Regions from separate parts of the Actinokineospora sp. NPDC004072 genome, predicted to be linked through region 1. Evidence: riboswitches for the same ligand, from Rfam matches in the RefSeq annotation. Region 1 holds a riboswitch; the other holds the start of a gene.
What was found. Region 1 has a riboswitch for glycine ahead of gcvT (glycine cleavage system aminomethyltransferase GcvT). Riboswitches for the same ligand answer to the same signal wherever they lie in the genome.
Positions count from the first base shown of each region.

Region 2: linked by a shared signal. The riboswitch ahead of gcvP (aminomethyl-transferring glycine dehydrogenase) and the one ahead of gcvT (glycine cleavage system aminomethyltransferase GcvT) in region 1 are both predicted to bind glycine.

Region 1 covers NZ_JBSGHB010000002.1:302,566-309,471, reverse strand. The annotation lists gene ACWEPX_RS03820 (L-serine ammonia-lyase) at 1-405, opposite strand, end outside; gene ACWEPX_RS03815 (serine hydroxymethyltransferase) at 473-1,744, opposite strand; gene gcvH (glycine cleavage system protein GcvH) at 1,746-2,126, opposite strand; gene gcvT (glycine cleavage system aminomethyltransferase GcvT) at 2,148-3,224, opposite strand; glycine riboswitch at 3,485-3,577, opposite strand; gene ACWEPX_RS03800 (alcohol dehydrogenase catalytic domain-containing protein) at 3,611-4,720, opposite strand; gene ACWEPX_RS03795 (acyl-CoA dehydrogenase family protein) at 4,741-5,892, opposite strand; gene ACWEPX_RS03790 (acyl-CoA dehydrogenase family protein) at 5,900-6,906, opposite strand, start outside.
Region 2 covers NZ_JBSGHB010000006.1:240,095-247,000, forward strand. The annotation lists gene ACWEPX_RS11870 (tetratricopeptide repeat protein) at 1-227, shown strand, start outside; gene ACWEPX_RS11875 (hypothetical protein) at 273-668, opposite strand; gene ACWEPX_RS11880 (hypothetical protein) at 670-2,349, opposite strand; gene gcvP (aminomethyl-transferring glycine dehydrogenase) at 2,479-5,346, opposite strand; glycine riboswitch at 5,406-5,525, opposite strand; glycine riboswitch at 5,526-5,630, opposite strand; gene ACWEPX_RS11890 (MerR family transcriptional regulator) at 6,168-6,713, opposite strand.

The DNA of each region.
Region 1 (6,906 bases):
CTCGGCGCCCGCGGCGTCGTAGGCGGCGAACGTCATCCCGTTGGGGTGCAGGGGAAGCGTCTTGCGGCGGTGCAGCACGAGGTCGTCGTCGTAGGAGAACGCGATCTCGTGGGCGCCCATGAGGCGCAGCCGCCCGGACGAGCGGATCTCGGCCACCCGGGTGGGCACGGTGGCGGTGTCGACCTCCTCGGGCCGCTCGCCCTCCAGGCCCAGCAGGACGGCCTTGTCGCTGCCGTGCCCGTGCCCGGTCGCGCCGAGCGAGCCGAACAGCTCGCAGCGCACCCGCGCCACCGCGGGCAGGTCCAGGGCGGAGACGAACATCAGGGCGGCCCGCATGGGACCGACGGTGTGGGAGCTCGACGGCCCGATGCCGACGCTGAAGAGATCGAAGACGCTGACGGCCACGACGTTGGGACCTTCCGGGTTCGCGTGCCGGGCGGGGCCGGGGTCGCCGACCCCGCCCGGGACGTGCTCAGCCCAGCTCTGGATAGAGCGGGCGGCGCTTGACCAGCAGGTCGACCCGCTCGCGCAGGGCCTGCTTGGTCGCCTCGTCGAAGTCGGGACGAAGCGCGACGGCGATGATGTCGGCCACCTCGGTGAAGTCCTCGGCGTCGAAGCCGCGGGTGGCCAGCGCGGGGGTGCCGATGCGCAGCCCCGAGGTCACCATCGGGGGGCGCGGGTCGAACGGGACGGCGTTGCGGTTGACGGTGATGCCGACCGAGTGCAGCCGGTCCTCGGCCTGCTGGCCGTCCAGCGTCGACTCCACCAGGTCCACCAGCACCAGGTGCACGTCGGTGCCGCCGGAGGACACCTTGACGCCGACCTCGCGGCAGTCCGGCCGGGACAGCCGCTCGGCCAGGATCTTGGCGCCCTCCAGCACGCGGCGCTGGCGCTCGGCGAACTCCTCCGACGCCGCGATCTTGAACGAGACCGCCTTGGCCGCGATCACGTGCTCCAGCGGGCCGCCCTGCTGGCCGGGGAAGACCGCCGAGTTGACCTTCTTGGCCAGGTCCTTGGTGCACAGGACCACGCCGCCGCGGGGGCCGCCGAGGGTCTTGTGGGTGGTGGTGGTCACCAGCTGGGCGTGCGGGACCGGGTTGGGGTGCAGCCCGGCGGCCACGAGCCCGGCGAAGTGCGCCATGTCGACCATGAGCAGCGCGCCCACCGAGTCGGCGATCTCGCGGAACTTGGCGAAGTCGAGCTGGCGGGGGTAGGCCGACCAGCCCGCGATGACCAGCTTCGGCTTGTGCTCGGCGGCCAGCGCGGCGACCTCGTCCATGTCGACCAGGCCGGTGTCCTTGTCGACGTGGTAGGCCACGACGTTGTAGAGCTTGCCCGAGAAGTTGATCTTCATCCCGTGCGTCAGGTGGCCGCCGTGGGCCAGGTCCAGGCCCAGGATCGTGTCGCCGGGCTTGAGCACGGCCATCATCGCCGCGGCGTTGGCCTGCGCGCCGGAGTGCGGCTGGACGTTGGCGTGCTCGGCGCCGAAGAGGGCCTTGACCCGCTCGATGGCCAGCGTCTCCACCACGTCGACGTGCTCGCAGCCGCCGTAGTAGCGGCGGCCGGGGTAGCCCTCGGCGTACTTGTTGGTCAGCACCGAGCCCTGGGCCTGGAGCACGCCCAGCGGGGCGAAGTTCTCCGAGGCGATCATCTCCAGGGTGCCCTGCTGGCGGCGCAGCTCGGCGTCGACCGCGGCGGCGACCTCGGGGTCGACCGCGGCGAGGTCGGCGGAGAAGGAGGTCATCTCAGCCCTCTTCCTTGGTCAGCTCGGCGTAGGCGTCGGCGTCGAGCAGCTCCAGGGCGCCGGTGACCCGGAAGCGGAACAGCCAGCCGTCGCCGAACGGGTCGGTGTTGACCAGCTCGGGGGTGTCGACCACCGCCTCGTTGATCTCGACGACCTCGCCGTCGGCGGGGGCGTACAGCTCGCTGACCGACTTGGTGGACTCGATCTCGCCGCACGGCTCGCCCGCGACGAGGGTGTCGCCGACCGCGGGCAGCTGCACGTACACCACGTCACCGAGCGCGCCTGCGGCGTAGGCGGTGATCCCCACGGTGGCGGCGGCCGGATCGGCCGCGTCGACCCACTCGTGCTCCTCCGTGTAGGACAGGTTCTGCGGGTTGCTCATGTCGGTGTCGACTCTCCTGGCTCAGGCGGGACGCTGGTAGAAGGGCAGGGCCACGACCTCGACGGGGGCCTTCGCGCCCCGGATGTCGACGGTCAACGCCGTTCCCGGCACGCTGAGGGCGGCGGGGACGTAGGCCATCGCGATCGGGTGCCCGAGGGTCGGCGAGAGCGCGCCGCTGGTGACAGTACCGACCGGGGTGGACTCGCCGTCGAGCACGGAGTACCCGTGGCGCGGCGCGCGGCGGCCCTCCCCGCGCAGCCCGACGAGCGCGCGGTCGGCCCCCTGGCGGCGCTCCAGGGCGGCCCGGCCGACGAACTCGGGCTTCTCGAACTTCACGACCCGGCCGAGACCGGCGTCGAAGGGGGTCAGCTCGGCGGTCAGCTCGTTGCCGTAGAGCGGCATCCCGGCCTCCAGGCGCAGGGTGTCGCGGCAGGCCAGCCCGGCGGGGGTGGCGCCCTGCTCGGCGCAGGCTGCCCAGATCGAGGGGGCCTGGTCGGGGGTGGCGTAGATCTCGAAGCCGTCCTCGCCGGTGTAGCCGGTGCGGGCGAGCAGCACGTCGTGGCCCGCGGCGGTGGCGGGCATGCTGGCGTAGTACTTGAGGCCGTCGAGGGCGGCACCGGTCACCGCGCCGACGATGGCCGCCGAGGTCGGGCCCTGCACGGCGATGAGGGCGTACTCGGCGGAGCGGTCGGTGACGGTGGCGTCGAAGCCCGCGGCCCGCTCGACCAGCGCGGCGGCCACCGTGCCGACGTTGGAGGCGTTGGCCACGACCAGGTACTCCTCGTCGGCCAGCCGGTAGACGACCAGGTCGTCGAGGATGCCGCCGTCCTCCGCGCAGAGCATGGTGTAGCGGGCGCGGCCGGGCTTGACCTTGGACAGGGTGCCGACCAGCGCGTGGTCCAGCGCCTGGGCGGCCTGCGGCCCGGTCACCGCGATCTCACCCATGTGGCTGAGGTCGAAGAGCCCGGACGCGGTGCGCACCGCCTTGTGCTCGGCCAGCTCGCTGCCGTAGCGCAGGGGCATGGACCAGCCCGCGAAGTCGGTGAACGACGCGCCGAGGGACTGGTGGACCTCGTGCAGCGGGGACGGTGTGCTCATGGCGTGGGCAGCTCCTTCGACGCGCGGGAATCGAGACGGCAGCGTGCCACGGCGGGCGACGCGCCGCTGACCGGTGGGTGGCGCGGCGAAGGCGGGCGGACGTCGGGCATGGGAGCTCCTGCGGTGGGCGCGGGTCGGCAAGCCGACCCGCTGCGGTGGCGGAACTCCCCCTCTGTCATCGGCACCTGAGAGCTTCGCCGCTCAAGACGGCTTGCACCGTGGGTGAGGCGCTGACCGCGCGCCTGCTTTCCAGAGTGGCCTGGCCTGGGACGGTAGCTTTACCTGAGAGTTTCCGGGGAGTTTGCTCCTTCGGTGCCCCGCGTCGCTTGCGGGGGCTCTCCCGTCCTGGCTCGTACGGCCCGATATGCGGTTGTGCAGGCCAGACACTAGTCCAGCGCGATCCCGAACGGAAGTTCCGACCGCTGCGGGATGACGAGGGTGCGCCCGCCGCGGCCGGATTTCATTTCGGCGAATGCGTCCTCGATGCCCGAAAGGTCCGTGCGCGCGGTGATGAGGGTGGACACGTCCAACTGGCCGCTGCGCACCCAGTCGAGCAGGCGGGGGACGTCCACGGCGGGGTCGATCTCGCCGTAGACGCAGCCGCTGAGGGTGCGGCCGAACCAGTACAGCTCCAGGGCGTTGAACTCGACCTTGGCCTTGGCCGAGCCGACCCCGACCACGACGACGTGGCCGCCGCGCCTGCTGGCCGACCAGGCCGTGCGGATCGCCGCGGGGTGGCCGACGCACTCGATGGCCACGTCGGCGCCGCGGCCGCCGGTCAGGGCGCGGACGGCCTTGCCCGCCTTCTCGTCGGAGCGGATGAAGTGGGTGGCGCCGTGGGCCGCGGCCAGATCGGCCTTGTCCTGCACGTCGAGGGCGATGATCGGGTCGGCGCCTGCGATCCTGGCGGCTTGCAGGACCGACAGGCCCACGCCGCCGAGGCCGACCACGGCGACGGACTGGCCCGGCCGCACCGCGGCGGTGTTGAACACCGCGCCCGCGCCGGTCAGCACCGCGCAGCCGAGCACGGCGGCCTCGGCCAGCGGGATGTCCGCGGGGATCTGGACCGCGCCGCCCTCGGGCACGATCGTCTCCTCGGCGAACGCGCCCGCGCCCAGGCCCGGGTGGAGCGGGGTGCCGTCGGCGAGGGTGGCGTGCGGGGTGCCCGACCAGTCGGCCCGCTCGCACAGGTGCGGCTCGCCCGCCTCGCAGAACCAGCACCCCCGGCACGGCGGGGACCAGTTCAGCAGGACGTGGTCGCCGGGGGCGACGCTGCTCACGCCCTCCCCCACGGCCACGACCACGCCCGCGCCCTCGTGGCCGAGCACGGCCGGGACGGGCTGGCGCAGGGTGCCGTCGGCCAGCGACAGGTCCGAGTGGCACACCCCCGCGGCGGCGATGCGCACCTTCACCCGGCCGGGGCCGGGCTCGCCCAGGGCGATCTCGGTGACCTCCAGCTGCTTGCCCTGCTCAGCCAGCACCGCGGCCCTGACCATGTGCGCTCCTCCCGTCGTGGTCACCCGAGTGTTCCCGACACCCGCGCGTGGCCCTTCAGCAGGTTGCGGGCGATGGTGCGGCGCTGGATCTCGTCGGTGCCCTCGTAGATGCGCAGCAGCCGCAGCTCGCGGTACCAGCGCTCGACGGGCAGCTCGCGGGTGTAGCCCATGCCGCCGTGGATCTGCAGGACGCGGTCGACGATCTCGTTGGCCTTGACCCCGCCGTAGAGCTTGGCGATCGACTGGGCGTGCCGGGAGTCCGCGCCGCGGTCGACCAGCCAGGCCGCGTGCAGCACCAGCCAGCGCAGCGCCTCGATCTCCACCGCGGAGTCGGCGATCATCCACTGGATGGCCTGCCGGTCGGCGATGGGCGCGCCGAAGGTGACGCGGGTGCTGGCGTGCGCCATGGCCATCTCGACCAGCCGCTCGCAGGCGCCCAGCGCGCGGGCGGGCAGCAGGTAGCGGCCCCGGCCGATCCACGCCATCGCCAGCTCGAAGCCCCGGCCGACCTCGCCGAGCACGTTCGCCGCAGGCACGCGCACGTCCTCGAAGACCAGCGCGGCAGGCCCCCACTGGCCCATCGTGTCGATCGGCTCGGAGCGCCAGCCGTCGGCGCGGTCGGCCAGGAAGCAGGTGACGCCCTCCTCGGTGCGGGCGAAGACCATGGCGAAGTCGGCCTCGTGCCCGCCGGTGATGAACGTCTTCTCGCCGTTGATCACCCAGTCGCCGCCGTCGCGGCGGGCGGTGGTGCGGATCGCCCTGGCGTCCGAGCCCGCGCCCGGCTCGCTGATGGCGAAGCACGACCGGCGCTCCCCGGCGATCGTCGGCAGCAGGTAGCGGCGCTTCTGCTCGTCGTCGCCGCGGTAGAGGATGTTGTCGGCGTGCCCGCCGAAGCGGAACGGGACGAACGAGCGGCCCAGCTCGACCTCGACGAGCGCGGTGAGCACCGCGCCCAGGCCCATGCCGCCGTACTCCTCGGGCGTCTGCACGCCCCAGAAGCCGGATTCCCTGGCCTTGAGCTGCAACGCGCGCAACTCGTCGGCGGGCAGGCCGGGCTGGTGGGCGCGCTCGCGCCGCAGCACCTCCGCCTCCAGCGGCATGACTTCCTTGCGGACGAACGTGCGGACCCAGTCGCGGATCTGGGTCTCCTCTTCGGACAGGGCGAAGTCCACGGCCGGCCTAGGCGAACGCGCTGATGCCGGTCAGCGCCCGGCCGATCAGCAGCTTCTGGATCTGGCTGGTGCCCTCGTAGAGGGTCATCACCCGGGCGTCGCGCAGGTACTTGGCGACCGGGTACTCGTCGAGGTAGCCGTAGCCGCCGAAGACCTGGATGGCCAGGTTCGCCGCGCTGACGGCGTTCTCGCTGGCGAAGAGCTTGGCCATCGACGCGACCGTGCCGAAGGGCAGCCCGCGCTCGACCAGGTCGGCGACCCGCCAGACCAGCAGGCGCGCGGCCTCGGTGTTGACGGCCATGTCGGCCAGCATCTGCTGCACGAGCTGGTAGGCGGCGATGGGCTTGCCGAACTGCTCGCGCTCCTTGGCGTACTGCACGCTGGCCTCCAGCGCCCCCCGGGCCAGGCCGACGCAGCCCGCGGCCACCGACATCCGGCCCTTGTCCAAGGCGGACATGGCGATCTTGAAGCCGACGCCCTCGGCGCCCAGCCGGTGCTCGGCGGGCACCCGCACGCCGTCGAGGACGAGTTCGCCGGTGGACTGCCCGCGCAGGCCGAGCTTGCCCTTGATCTCGGTGTGGGTGAAGCCCTCGGCCGCGGTGGGGACGAGGAACGCGCTGATCCCCTTCGGACCGGGGCCGCCCGTGCGGGCGAAGATCAGGGCGACGTCGGCCCAGGTGCCGTTGGTGATGAACATCTTCGAGCCGGTGATGACGTAGTCGTCGCCGTCGCGGACCGCGCGGGTGGCGAGGTTGGCGGCGTCGGAGCCGGTGTCGGGCTCGGTGAGGCCGAAGCAGGCCAGCGACTCCCCCGCGCACAGCCGCGGCAGCCACCGCAGCTTCTGCTCGTGGGTGCCCCAGGCGGCGATGGACTTGCCGACCAGGCCCAGGGACACGCTGACGATCCCGCGGATGGCTGAGTCGCCGCGGCCCAACTCCTCCATCATCAGGCAGTAGGACAGCGCGTCGCCGCCGGAGCCGCCGTACTCCTCGGGGATGGTCATGCCCAGGAACC
Region 2 (6,906 bases), on a different contig from region 1:
TCGCCGAGGCCATCGCCCTCGCCACCGCCATCGGCGCGCGCGACCTCGTGGCGGCGGCCCACAACTACCTCGCCACCAGCCTGTCCGCCCGCGGCGACCACCCCGCGGCCGAGCACCACCACCGGCAGGCCCTCAGCGCGGGCGACCCCGTCCAGCGCGCCATCGCCGAACAGGCCCTCACCCGCCTGCCCACCACTCCCCACCCGGCCGACGCCCCACGCCGGTAGCGCACCAACGGTGCTGGATCCCGCCGGGTCGGGCCGGTTGCCGCGCTACAGCGCGTCGATGTCCTTGGTGATGGCGGTCAGCTGGGGCTTGAGCGCCGACAGGCCGCCGATGGTGTCGGACAGCTCGGTCAGGCCGGGGAGGAGGTCGCGCCACAGCTCGCCGACGATGCCGGGGGTGTCGGGGCTGGGGTTGCGGGCCTGGGTGGCGATCTGGCTCAGGCCGAGGTCGGTCATCGCCCGCCGCGGGACCTGGTCGGCGTGGGCGCGCAGCACGTCGCGGACCTGGTCGACGCGGTCGGCGAGGGTGGCCAGCGGGTCGGCGGCGGCGCGGACGCGGATGCCGCCGGTGACGTTGACCGAGCCGCCGCTCTGGATGACCGGGCCGGTCATCGACCCGCCCACCGTCATCTGGTTGTGCACGGACCGGGGGTGGTTCTCCACGTCAGCCGCCCTTCACGTCGATGTCGCGGATGGTGTTGTTCAGGCCCATGGTGATCGGGCCGGTCATCGACCCTCCGATGTGGACGCTGTTCTGGACGATCGCCTGGGCCTGCTGCTCCAGCGAGGCCCGCAGGTAGCCCGCCTCGGCCAGCAGCGCGCTGACCGCGCGGATGGCCCGGGTGTGCATGATCTTGAGGTAGCGGTCGACGTCGAGGCGCTGGAAGTAGTTGCGGACGTCGTTGTCGGCGGCGAACTCGCGCAGGCTGCTCAGCGCGCCGTACTTGTCGGGGTTCACCATGCCGCGCTCGACCTTGAGCGGCCGCAGCACGGTGAACAGCCGGGTCGTGTTCGCGGGCAGCTCGGCGGGGAAGGCCACCAGGTCCACCAGCGCCTGCCGCAGCGCGCGGCCGGTGTCGTGCCTGCGGGTGTCGATCTCGCGGTACTCGGCCTTGATGGGCCGCAGCACGCACGGCGTCCACTCGATGTAGAGGGTCGTCTCGTTCATCGCCACGTGCAGGTACACCGACAGGATCAGGTCGTGGTCCCAGGTCAGCACGGTGAACCGGCGGTAGTGGCGGGCCCACTCGACCGGCTGGTCGCGCAGGGCCAGGGCCCGCCCGCGGGAGATGTGGGTGTGCGGGCGGCTGGTCTCGTCGCGGATGAACGGCCTGCCCTCCACCGCGCCCAGGTGCTCGACCAGCTCGTCGGAGCTGATCGCCACCATGTCCTCGGTGATGAGCCGGGCGAAGCGGCCGCTCGGGGAGAGCGGGCCGGAGTCGCGCAGCGCCTCGATCTCGCCGCTGATGGCGTCGAGCAGCCGGGCGGTCGACAGCGGCTGGTGCTCGGCGGCGTGCGGGTTGCGCTCCAGCGGGATCGCCATCGACCACGGCCGGTGCGCGGCCCCCGCGCCGACGAACGGGTCGTAGCCGCGGTGCACCACCAGCGGCACCTTCTCGACCGCGCCCCGCTCCGAGTCGGCCAGCGACTCGACCGCGGGCAGGTAGCGCTGGCGGACCATCTCGGTCAGCGCCGGACTGAACGCCATCAGCTGGGTGTCCAGCCGCGCCGACGGCGACGGCTGGTGGCCGATGCGGCGCTGGAACCGCTGGGTGATCAGCCGGTTGACGACGATGCGGTTCGCGGCCAGCACGGCGAAGAGGGGGACGATCACCACCAGCGCCAGCGGGTCCAGCTCCCACTGCTCCTCGGTGACGCCGTACATCGTCGTGAACAGCAGGGCGAGCAGCACCAGCACCGCGACCGCACCGCCCACCCGGCCGCGCGGGCTGTACCCGCCGACCTGGAAGCGGAACGAGCCGCGTGCCATCCGCGCGAGCCTGCCCCCGCGCACCAGCACCACCGGGACGGCGAACAGCAGCCACACCAGCAGCCAGACCGGCCACAGCACCGCCAGCAGCACGGCGAAGACCAGCGCCACGGCCGCCACCAGCCGCACCCGCACCCGCGCCTGGACCGCCTCGGCCAGCACCGCGCCCGCATCGATGCCCGGCGACGGGGCGGTGGCCCTGGTCGGCTCGACCAGCATCTCGGCGACGGCGCGGTCGGCGTAGTCGGGGCTCAGGTGGGCCGCTGCGCACAGGTAGCGGGTGCTGTCGTCGCGGTCGGGCACCGCGGCCGCGACCCGGGGGAAGGTGTCCGTGCGCTCGTCGTGGGCGACCATCGACGCGGTCCTTTCACACAGTGGAGCACTGTGGGTACGGACCGCAACCTAGCGCGTCAGCGCGCCGATGATCGCCCACGACGTGGTTTTGTCACCTCATTGTCCTAAGCGGGCGCTGCCCCGCGGCGCTCAGGCGTAGGCGTCCAGCGGCGGGCAGGAGCAGACGAGGTTGCGGTCGCCCTTGGCCCCGTCGATGCGCCGCACCGGCGGCCACACCTTCGCCGCGGTCGAGCCGGTCGGGAAGGCGGCCTCCTCGCGGCTGTAGGGGTGGTCCCACTTGGCCGCGATGCTCGCCGCCGTGTGCGGGGCGTTCACCAGCGGGTTGTCGTCGGCGGGCCAGACCCCGGCGGCCACCTTGTCCACCTCGGACCGGATGGCGATCATGGCCGCGCAGAAGCGGTCCAGCTCGGCCAGGTCCTCGCTCTCGGTCGGCTCGACCATCAGCGTGCCCGCGACCGGGAAGCTCATCGTCGGGGCGTGGATGCCGTAGTCGGCCAGCCGCTTGGCCACGTCGTCGACGGTGATGCCGGAGGACTTGGTGAGCGGGCGCAGGTCGAGGATGCACTCGTGGGCGACGAAACCGCCCTTTCCGGTGTAGAGCACCGGGTAGTGCTCGCCGAGCCTGCGGGCGACGTAGTTGGCCGCCGCGACCGCGGTCAGCGTGGCCCGCTTGAGCCCGTCGGCGCCCATCATCCGCACGTAGGCCCACGAGATCGGCAGGATCGACGCGCTGCCCCACGGCGCCGCGCTGATCGGGCCGACGCCGGTCGCCGGGCCCGCGGTCGGCTGGAGCGGGTGGTTGGGCAGGAACGGCGCCAGGTGCGCGCGCACGCCGATCGGGCCGACGCCCGGGCCGCCGCCGCCGTGCGGGATGCAGAAGGTCTTGTGCAGGTTCAGGTGCGAGACGTCGGAGCCGAACTTGCCGTAACGGGCCAGGCCGATGAGCGCGTTGAGGTTCGCGCCGTCGACGTAGACCTGCCCGCCCGCGTCGTGCACCAGCCCGCACACCTCGCGCACGGTGTCCTCGTACACCCCGTGCGTCGACGGGTAGGTGATCATGATGGCGGCGAGGTCGTCGCGGTGGGCGTCGATGGTGGACCGCAGGTGGTCCATGTCGATGTTGCCCGCGTCGTCGCACTTGACGACCACGACGCGCATGCCGGCCATGACCGCGCTGGCGGCGTTGGTGCCGTGCGCGCTGGAGGGGATCAGGCAGACGTCGCGCTCGCCGTGGCCCTGCGAGCGGTGGTAGGCGCGGATGGCCAGCAGCCCGGCGAACTCGCCCTGGCTGCCCGCGTTCGGCTGGATGCTGACCGCGTCGTAGCCGGTGACCGCGGCCAGCCAGCCCTCCAGGTCGGCGATCACCTTGAGGATGCCCTGGGCGTCCTCGACCGGCGCGAACGGGTGCAGCTCGGCGAAGCCCGGCCAGGTGATGGGCTCCATCTCGGCGGTCGCGTTGAGCTTCATCGTGCAGGAGCCCAGCGGGATCATGCTGCGGTCGAGCGCGACGTCCTTGTCCGAGAGCATGCGCAGGTAGCGCAGCAGCGCGGTCTCGGAGTGGTGGGTGGAGAAGACCGGGTGGGTCAGGTAGTCGCTGGTGCGCAGCAGGCCCTGCGGGAGGGCGTCGTCGGTGCCGGCGTCGAGGGCGTCGGCGTCGGCGGTCACGCCGAAGGCCGACCACACGGCGGCCAGGTGGGCGCGCGTGGTGGTCTCGCCGGTGGAGATGCCCACGTGGTCGGCGTCGACCAGGCGCAGGTTGACCGCCAGCTCGCGGGCGCGGGCGACGACCTCGGCCGCCTTGCCGGGGACCCGGGCGACCACGGTGTCGAAGAAGCCGTCGTGGACGACCTCGACCCCGCCCGCGCGCAGCCCGGCCGCCAGCACGGCGGCCATGCGGTGCACGCGGGTGGCGATGGCCTTCAAGCCCTCCGGCCCGTGGTAGACGGCGTACATCGACGCGACGACGGCCAGCAGGACCTGCGCGGTGCAGATGTTGGAGGTGGCCTTCTCGCGGCGGATGTGCTGCTCGCGCGTCTGGAGGGCCAGGCGGTAGGCCAGGTTGCCGTCGGCGTCGGTCGACACGCCCACGAGGCGGCCGGGGAGCTGGCGCTCCAGACCGGCGGTGACGGCCATGTACCCGGCGTGCGGGCCGCCGAAGCCCATCGGCACGCCGAAGCGCTGGGTGGTGCCGACGACGACGTCCGCGCCAATCTCGCCCGGGGCGCGCAGCACGGTCAGGGCCAGCAGGTCGGCGGCCACGGCCACCTTCGCCCCGCGCTCGTGCGCCGCGGCGATGAGCGCGGCGTGGTCGACCACCGCGCCGGAGGCGCCCGGGTAGGCCAGCAGGACGCCGAAGAAGTCGCCCTCGGGCAGGCCCCCGGCCAGGTCGGCGACGACGACCTCGATGCCCAGCGGCTCGGCGCGGGTCTCGACCACGGCGATCGTCTGCGGGAAGGTGTCGGCGTCGACCACGAACCGGTTCGACTTGGCCCGCCCGGCCCGGCGCAGCAGCGTCATCGCCTCGGCCGCCGCGGTCGCCTCGTCCAGCATGGAGGCGTTCGCCGTGGGCAGGCCGACCAGCTCGGCGACCATCGTCTGGAAGTTGAGCAGCGCTTCGAGCCTGCCCTGGCTGATCTCCGGCTGGTAAGGGGTGTACGCGGTGTACCAGGCCGGGCTCTCCAGCACGTTGCGGCGGATGACGGGCGGGGTGACCGTGCCGTAGTACCCCAGGCCGATCATCGGGTGCAGCGTGCGGTTGCTCTCGGCCAGCGCGCGCAGCTCGGCCAGCGCCTCGGCCTCCGTCGCCGGGGCGGGCAGGTCCAGCCGCAGCCCGTCCTCCCGGATGGCGGCGGGCACGGCCTGCTCGGCCAGCTCGTCCAGCGACCCGACGCCGACGGTGCCCAGGATCCGGTCCAGCTCGGCGGGCCGCGGGCCGATGTGCCGGTCGGCGAAGGGGGTGCCGTGCTCCAGCGCGGCGAGGGGGATGCGGTCGCTCATCGGCGGGCTCCTCAGACGGGCAGTACCGGGTCGGGCCGACGGTACGGGTGTTCCGCCAGCCCTCCCCCTCTGTCCGTGCCCGAGTTGAGGGCGCCTGAGAGCTTCGTCCGCCGCGGCGGACTTGCACCTTCGGCGGGGCCGTGCCGGGGGTACCCGGCCAGCCCGCTTTCCAGAGGTGTCTACCCCGTGCGGTCCTGGGTGCCTGAGAGGTTCCGGGGAGGATTTGCTCCTTCGGCGCCGGGTTGGGCCTGGTGGGGCCCGCCGGACTCTCCCGCGCGGGATCTGCGACGTGGGTGAGTGTAGCTGGAAGGTGGGGGTGGGCCGGTTGGGCGGGCTTGGTGGCGGGCGTCACAGTCCGGTGCTGGCCGCCTGATGGGGCTTGGGCGGCGTTGCTGCCCTGCGTGGCGTGGTTGCGCGGGGTGGCGGGTCGGTGGGTCGTCCCGCGGTTTGGTGGGTGGGTCGCGCGGTTTGGTGGGCGGGTTGCGCGGCTTGGGTGGTGGGTCCGATGGGGTGAACTCGCATTCGCGGGGACCCCTAAGCGAAACGCCGCTTGGGCGTGAAGAGCGGCGATGCGGGCGAAGCCCGTTCACGCCCCCGCAAGTTTAGCGGCGTTTCGCTCCCCGCGAATGCGAGTCCACCCCATCGGACACTTGGGCGGGGGCGCGTTCCTGTTGGGTGGGTGGTTGCGCTGCTATCCGGCGTCTCGGCTTCCTGGATTCCGTGCCGTCCGGCTATCCGGGTGCCATGTCGTCCGGCTTTCCGGGTTTCCGGCTGCCGTGTCGTCCGGCTTCCGCGCCGGTGGCTTGCTTCCCTGGTTCGGGTTAGCCTGCTGACCTGGCTTTTCGGCGTTGGGTCAGTTCGTCGTCGGTGATTACGGCGCCGTCGGCTCGTTCGGCGGGGAATTCGTGGATGGTGCCGGTGATTTCGCGGATGGCGCCGCTGACGGCGATGCCGAAGACGCCCTGGCCGCCGCGGAGGAGGTCGACGACCTCTTCGGGGGAGGTGCACTCGTAGACGGTGGTGCCGTCGCTGAAGAGGGTGATCTTGGCCAGGTCGCGGACGCCTCTGCGGCGGAGGTGGTCTACCGCCACGCGGATGTTCTGGAGGGAGACGCCGGTGTCCAGCAGGCGCTTGACCACCTTCAGGACCAGGACGTCCTTGAACGAGTACAGCCGTTGGGACCCCGAGCCGTGGGCGCTGCGGATGGTGGGCACCACCAGGTCGGTGCGGGCCCAGTAGTCGAGTTGGCGGTAGGTGATGCCCGCGATCTGGCACGCCGCGGGGCCGCGGTAGCCGACCAGCTCGTCGGGCAGCGATGAGTCCGGGAACAGCTCGCCCTGCTCGGCGTCGTCCGCGTGCTCCCCCATTGCGGAACCGTGCTCCAACACGCCTGCCTCCCCTCGTCCGGTCTGGCGACCGGCGAACGAGACCGCCCGTTCCGCTCGGTGGGAACGCCTCGGCCGCGCCACTCGCGCCGGTGGGCTCGCACACCGGCGCGAATCGGCTCGTCTCCGACGGTAAGACGCCCCCGCCCGGGGGTCAACGCGACGCGCGGAGGCG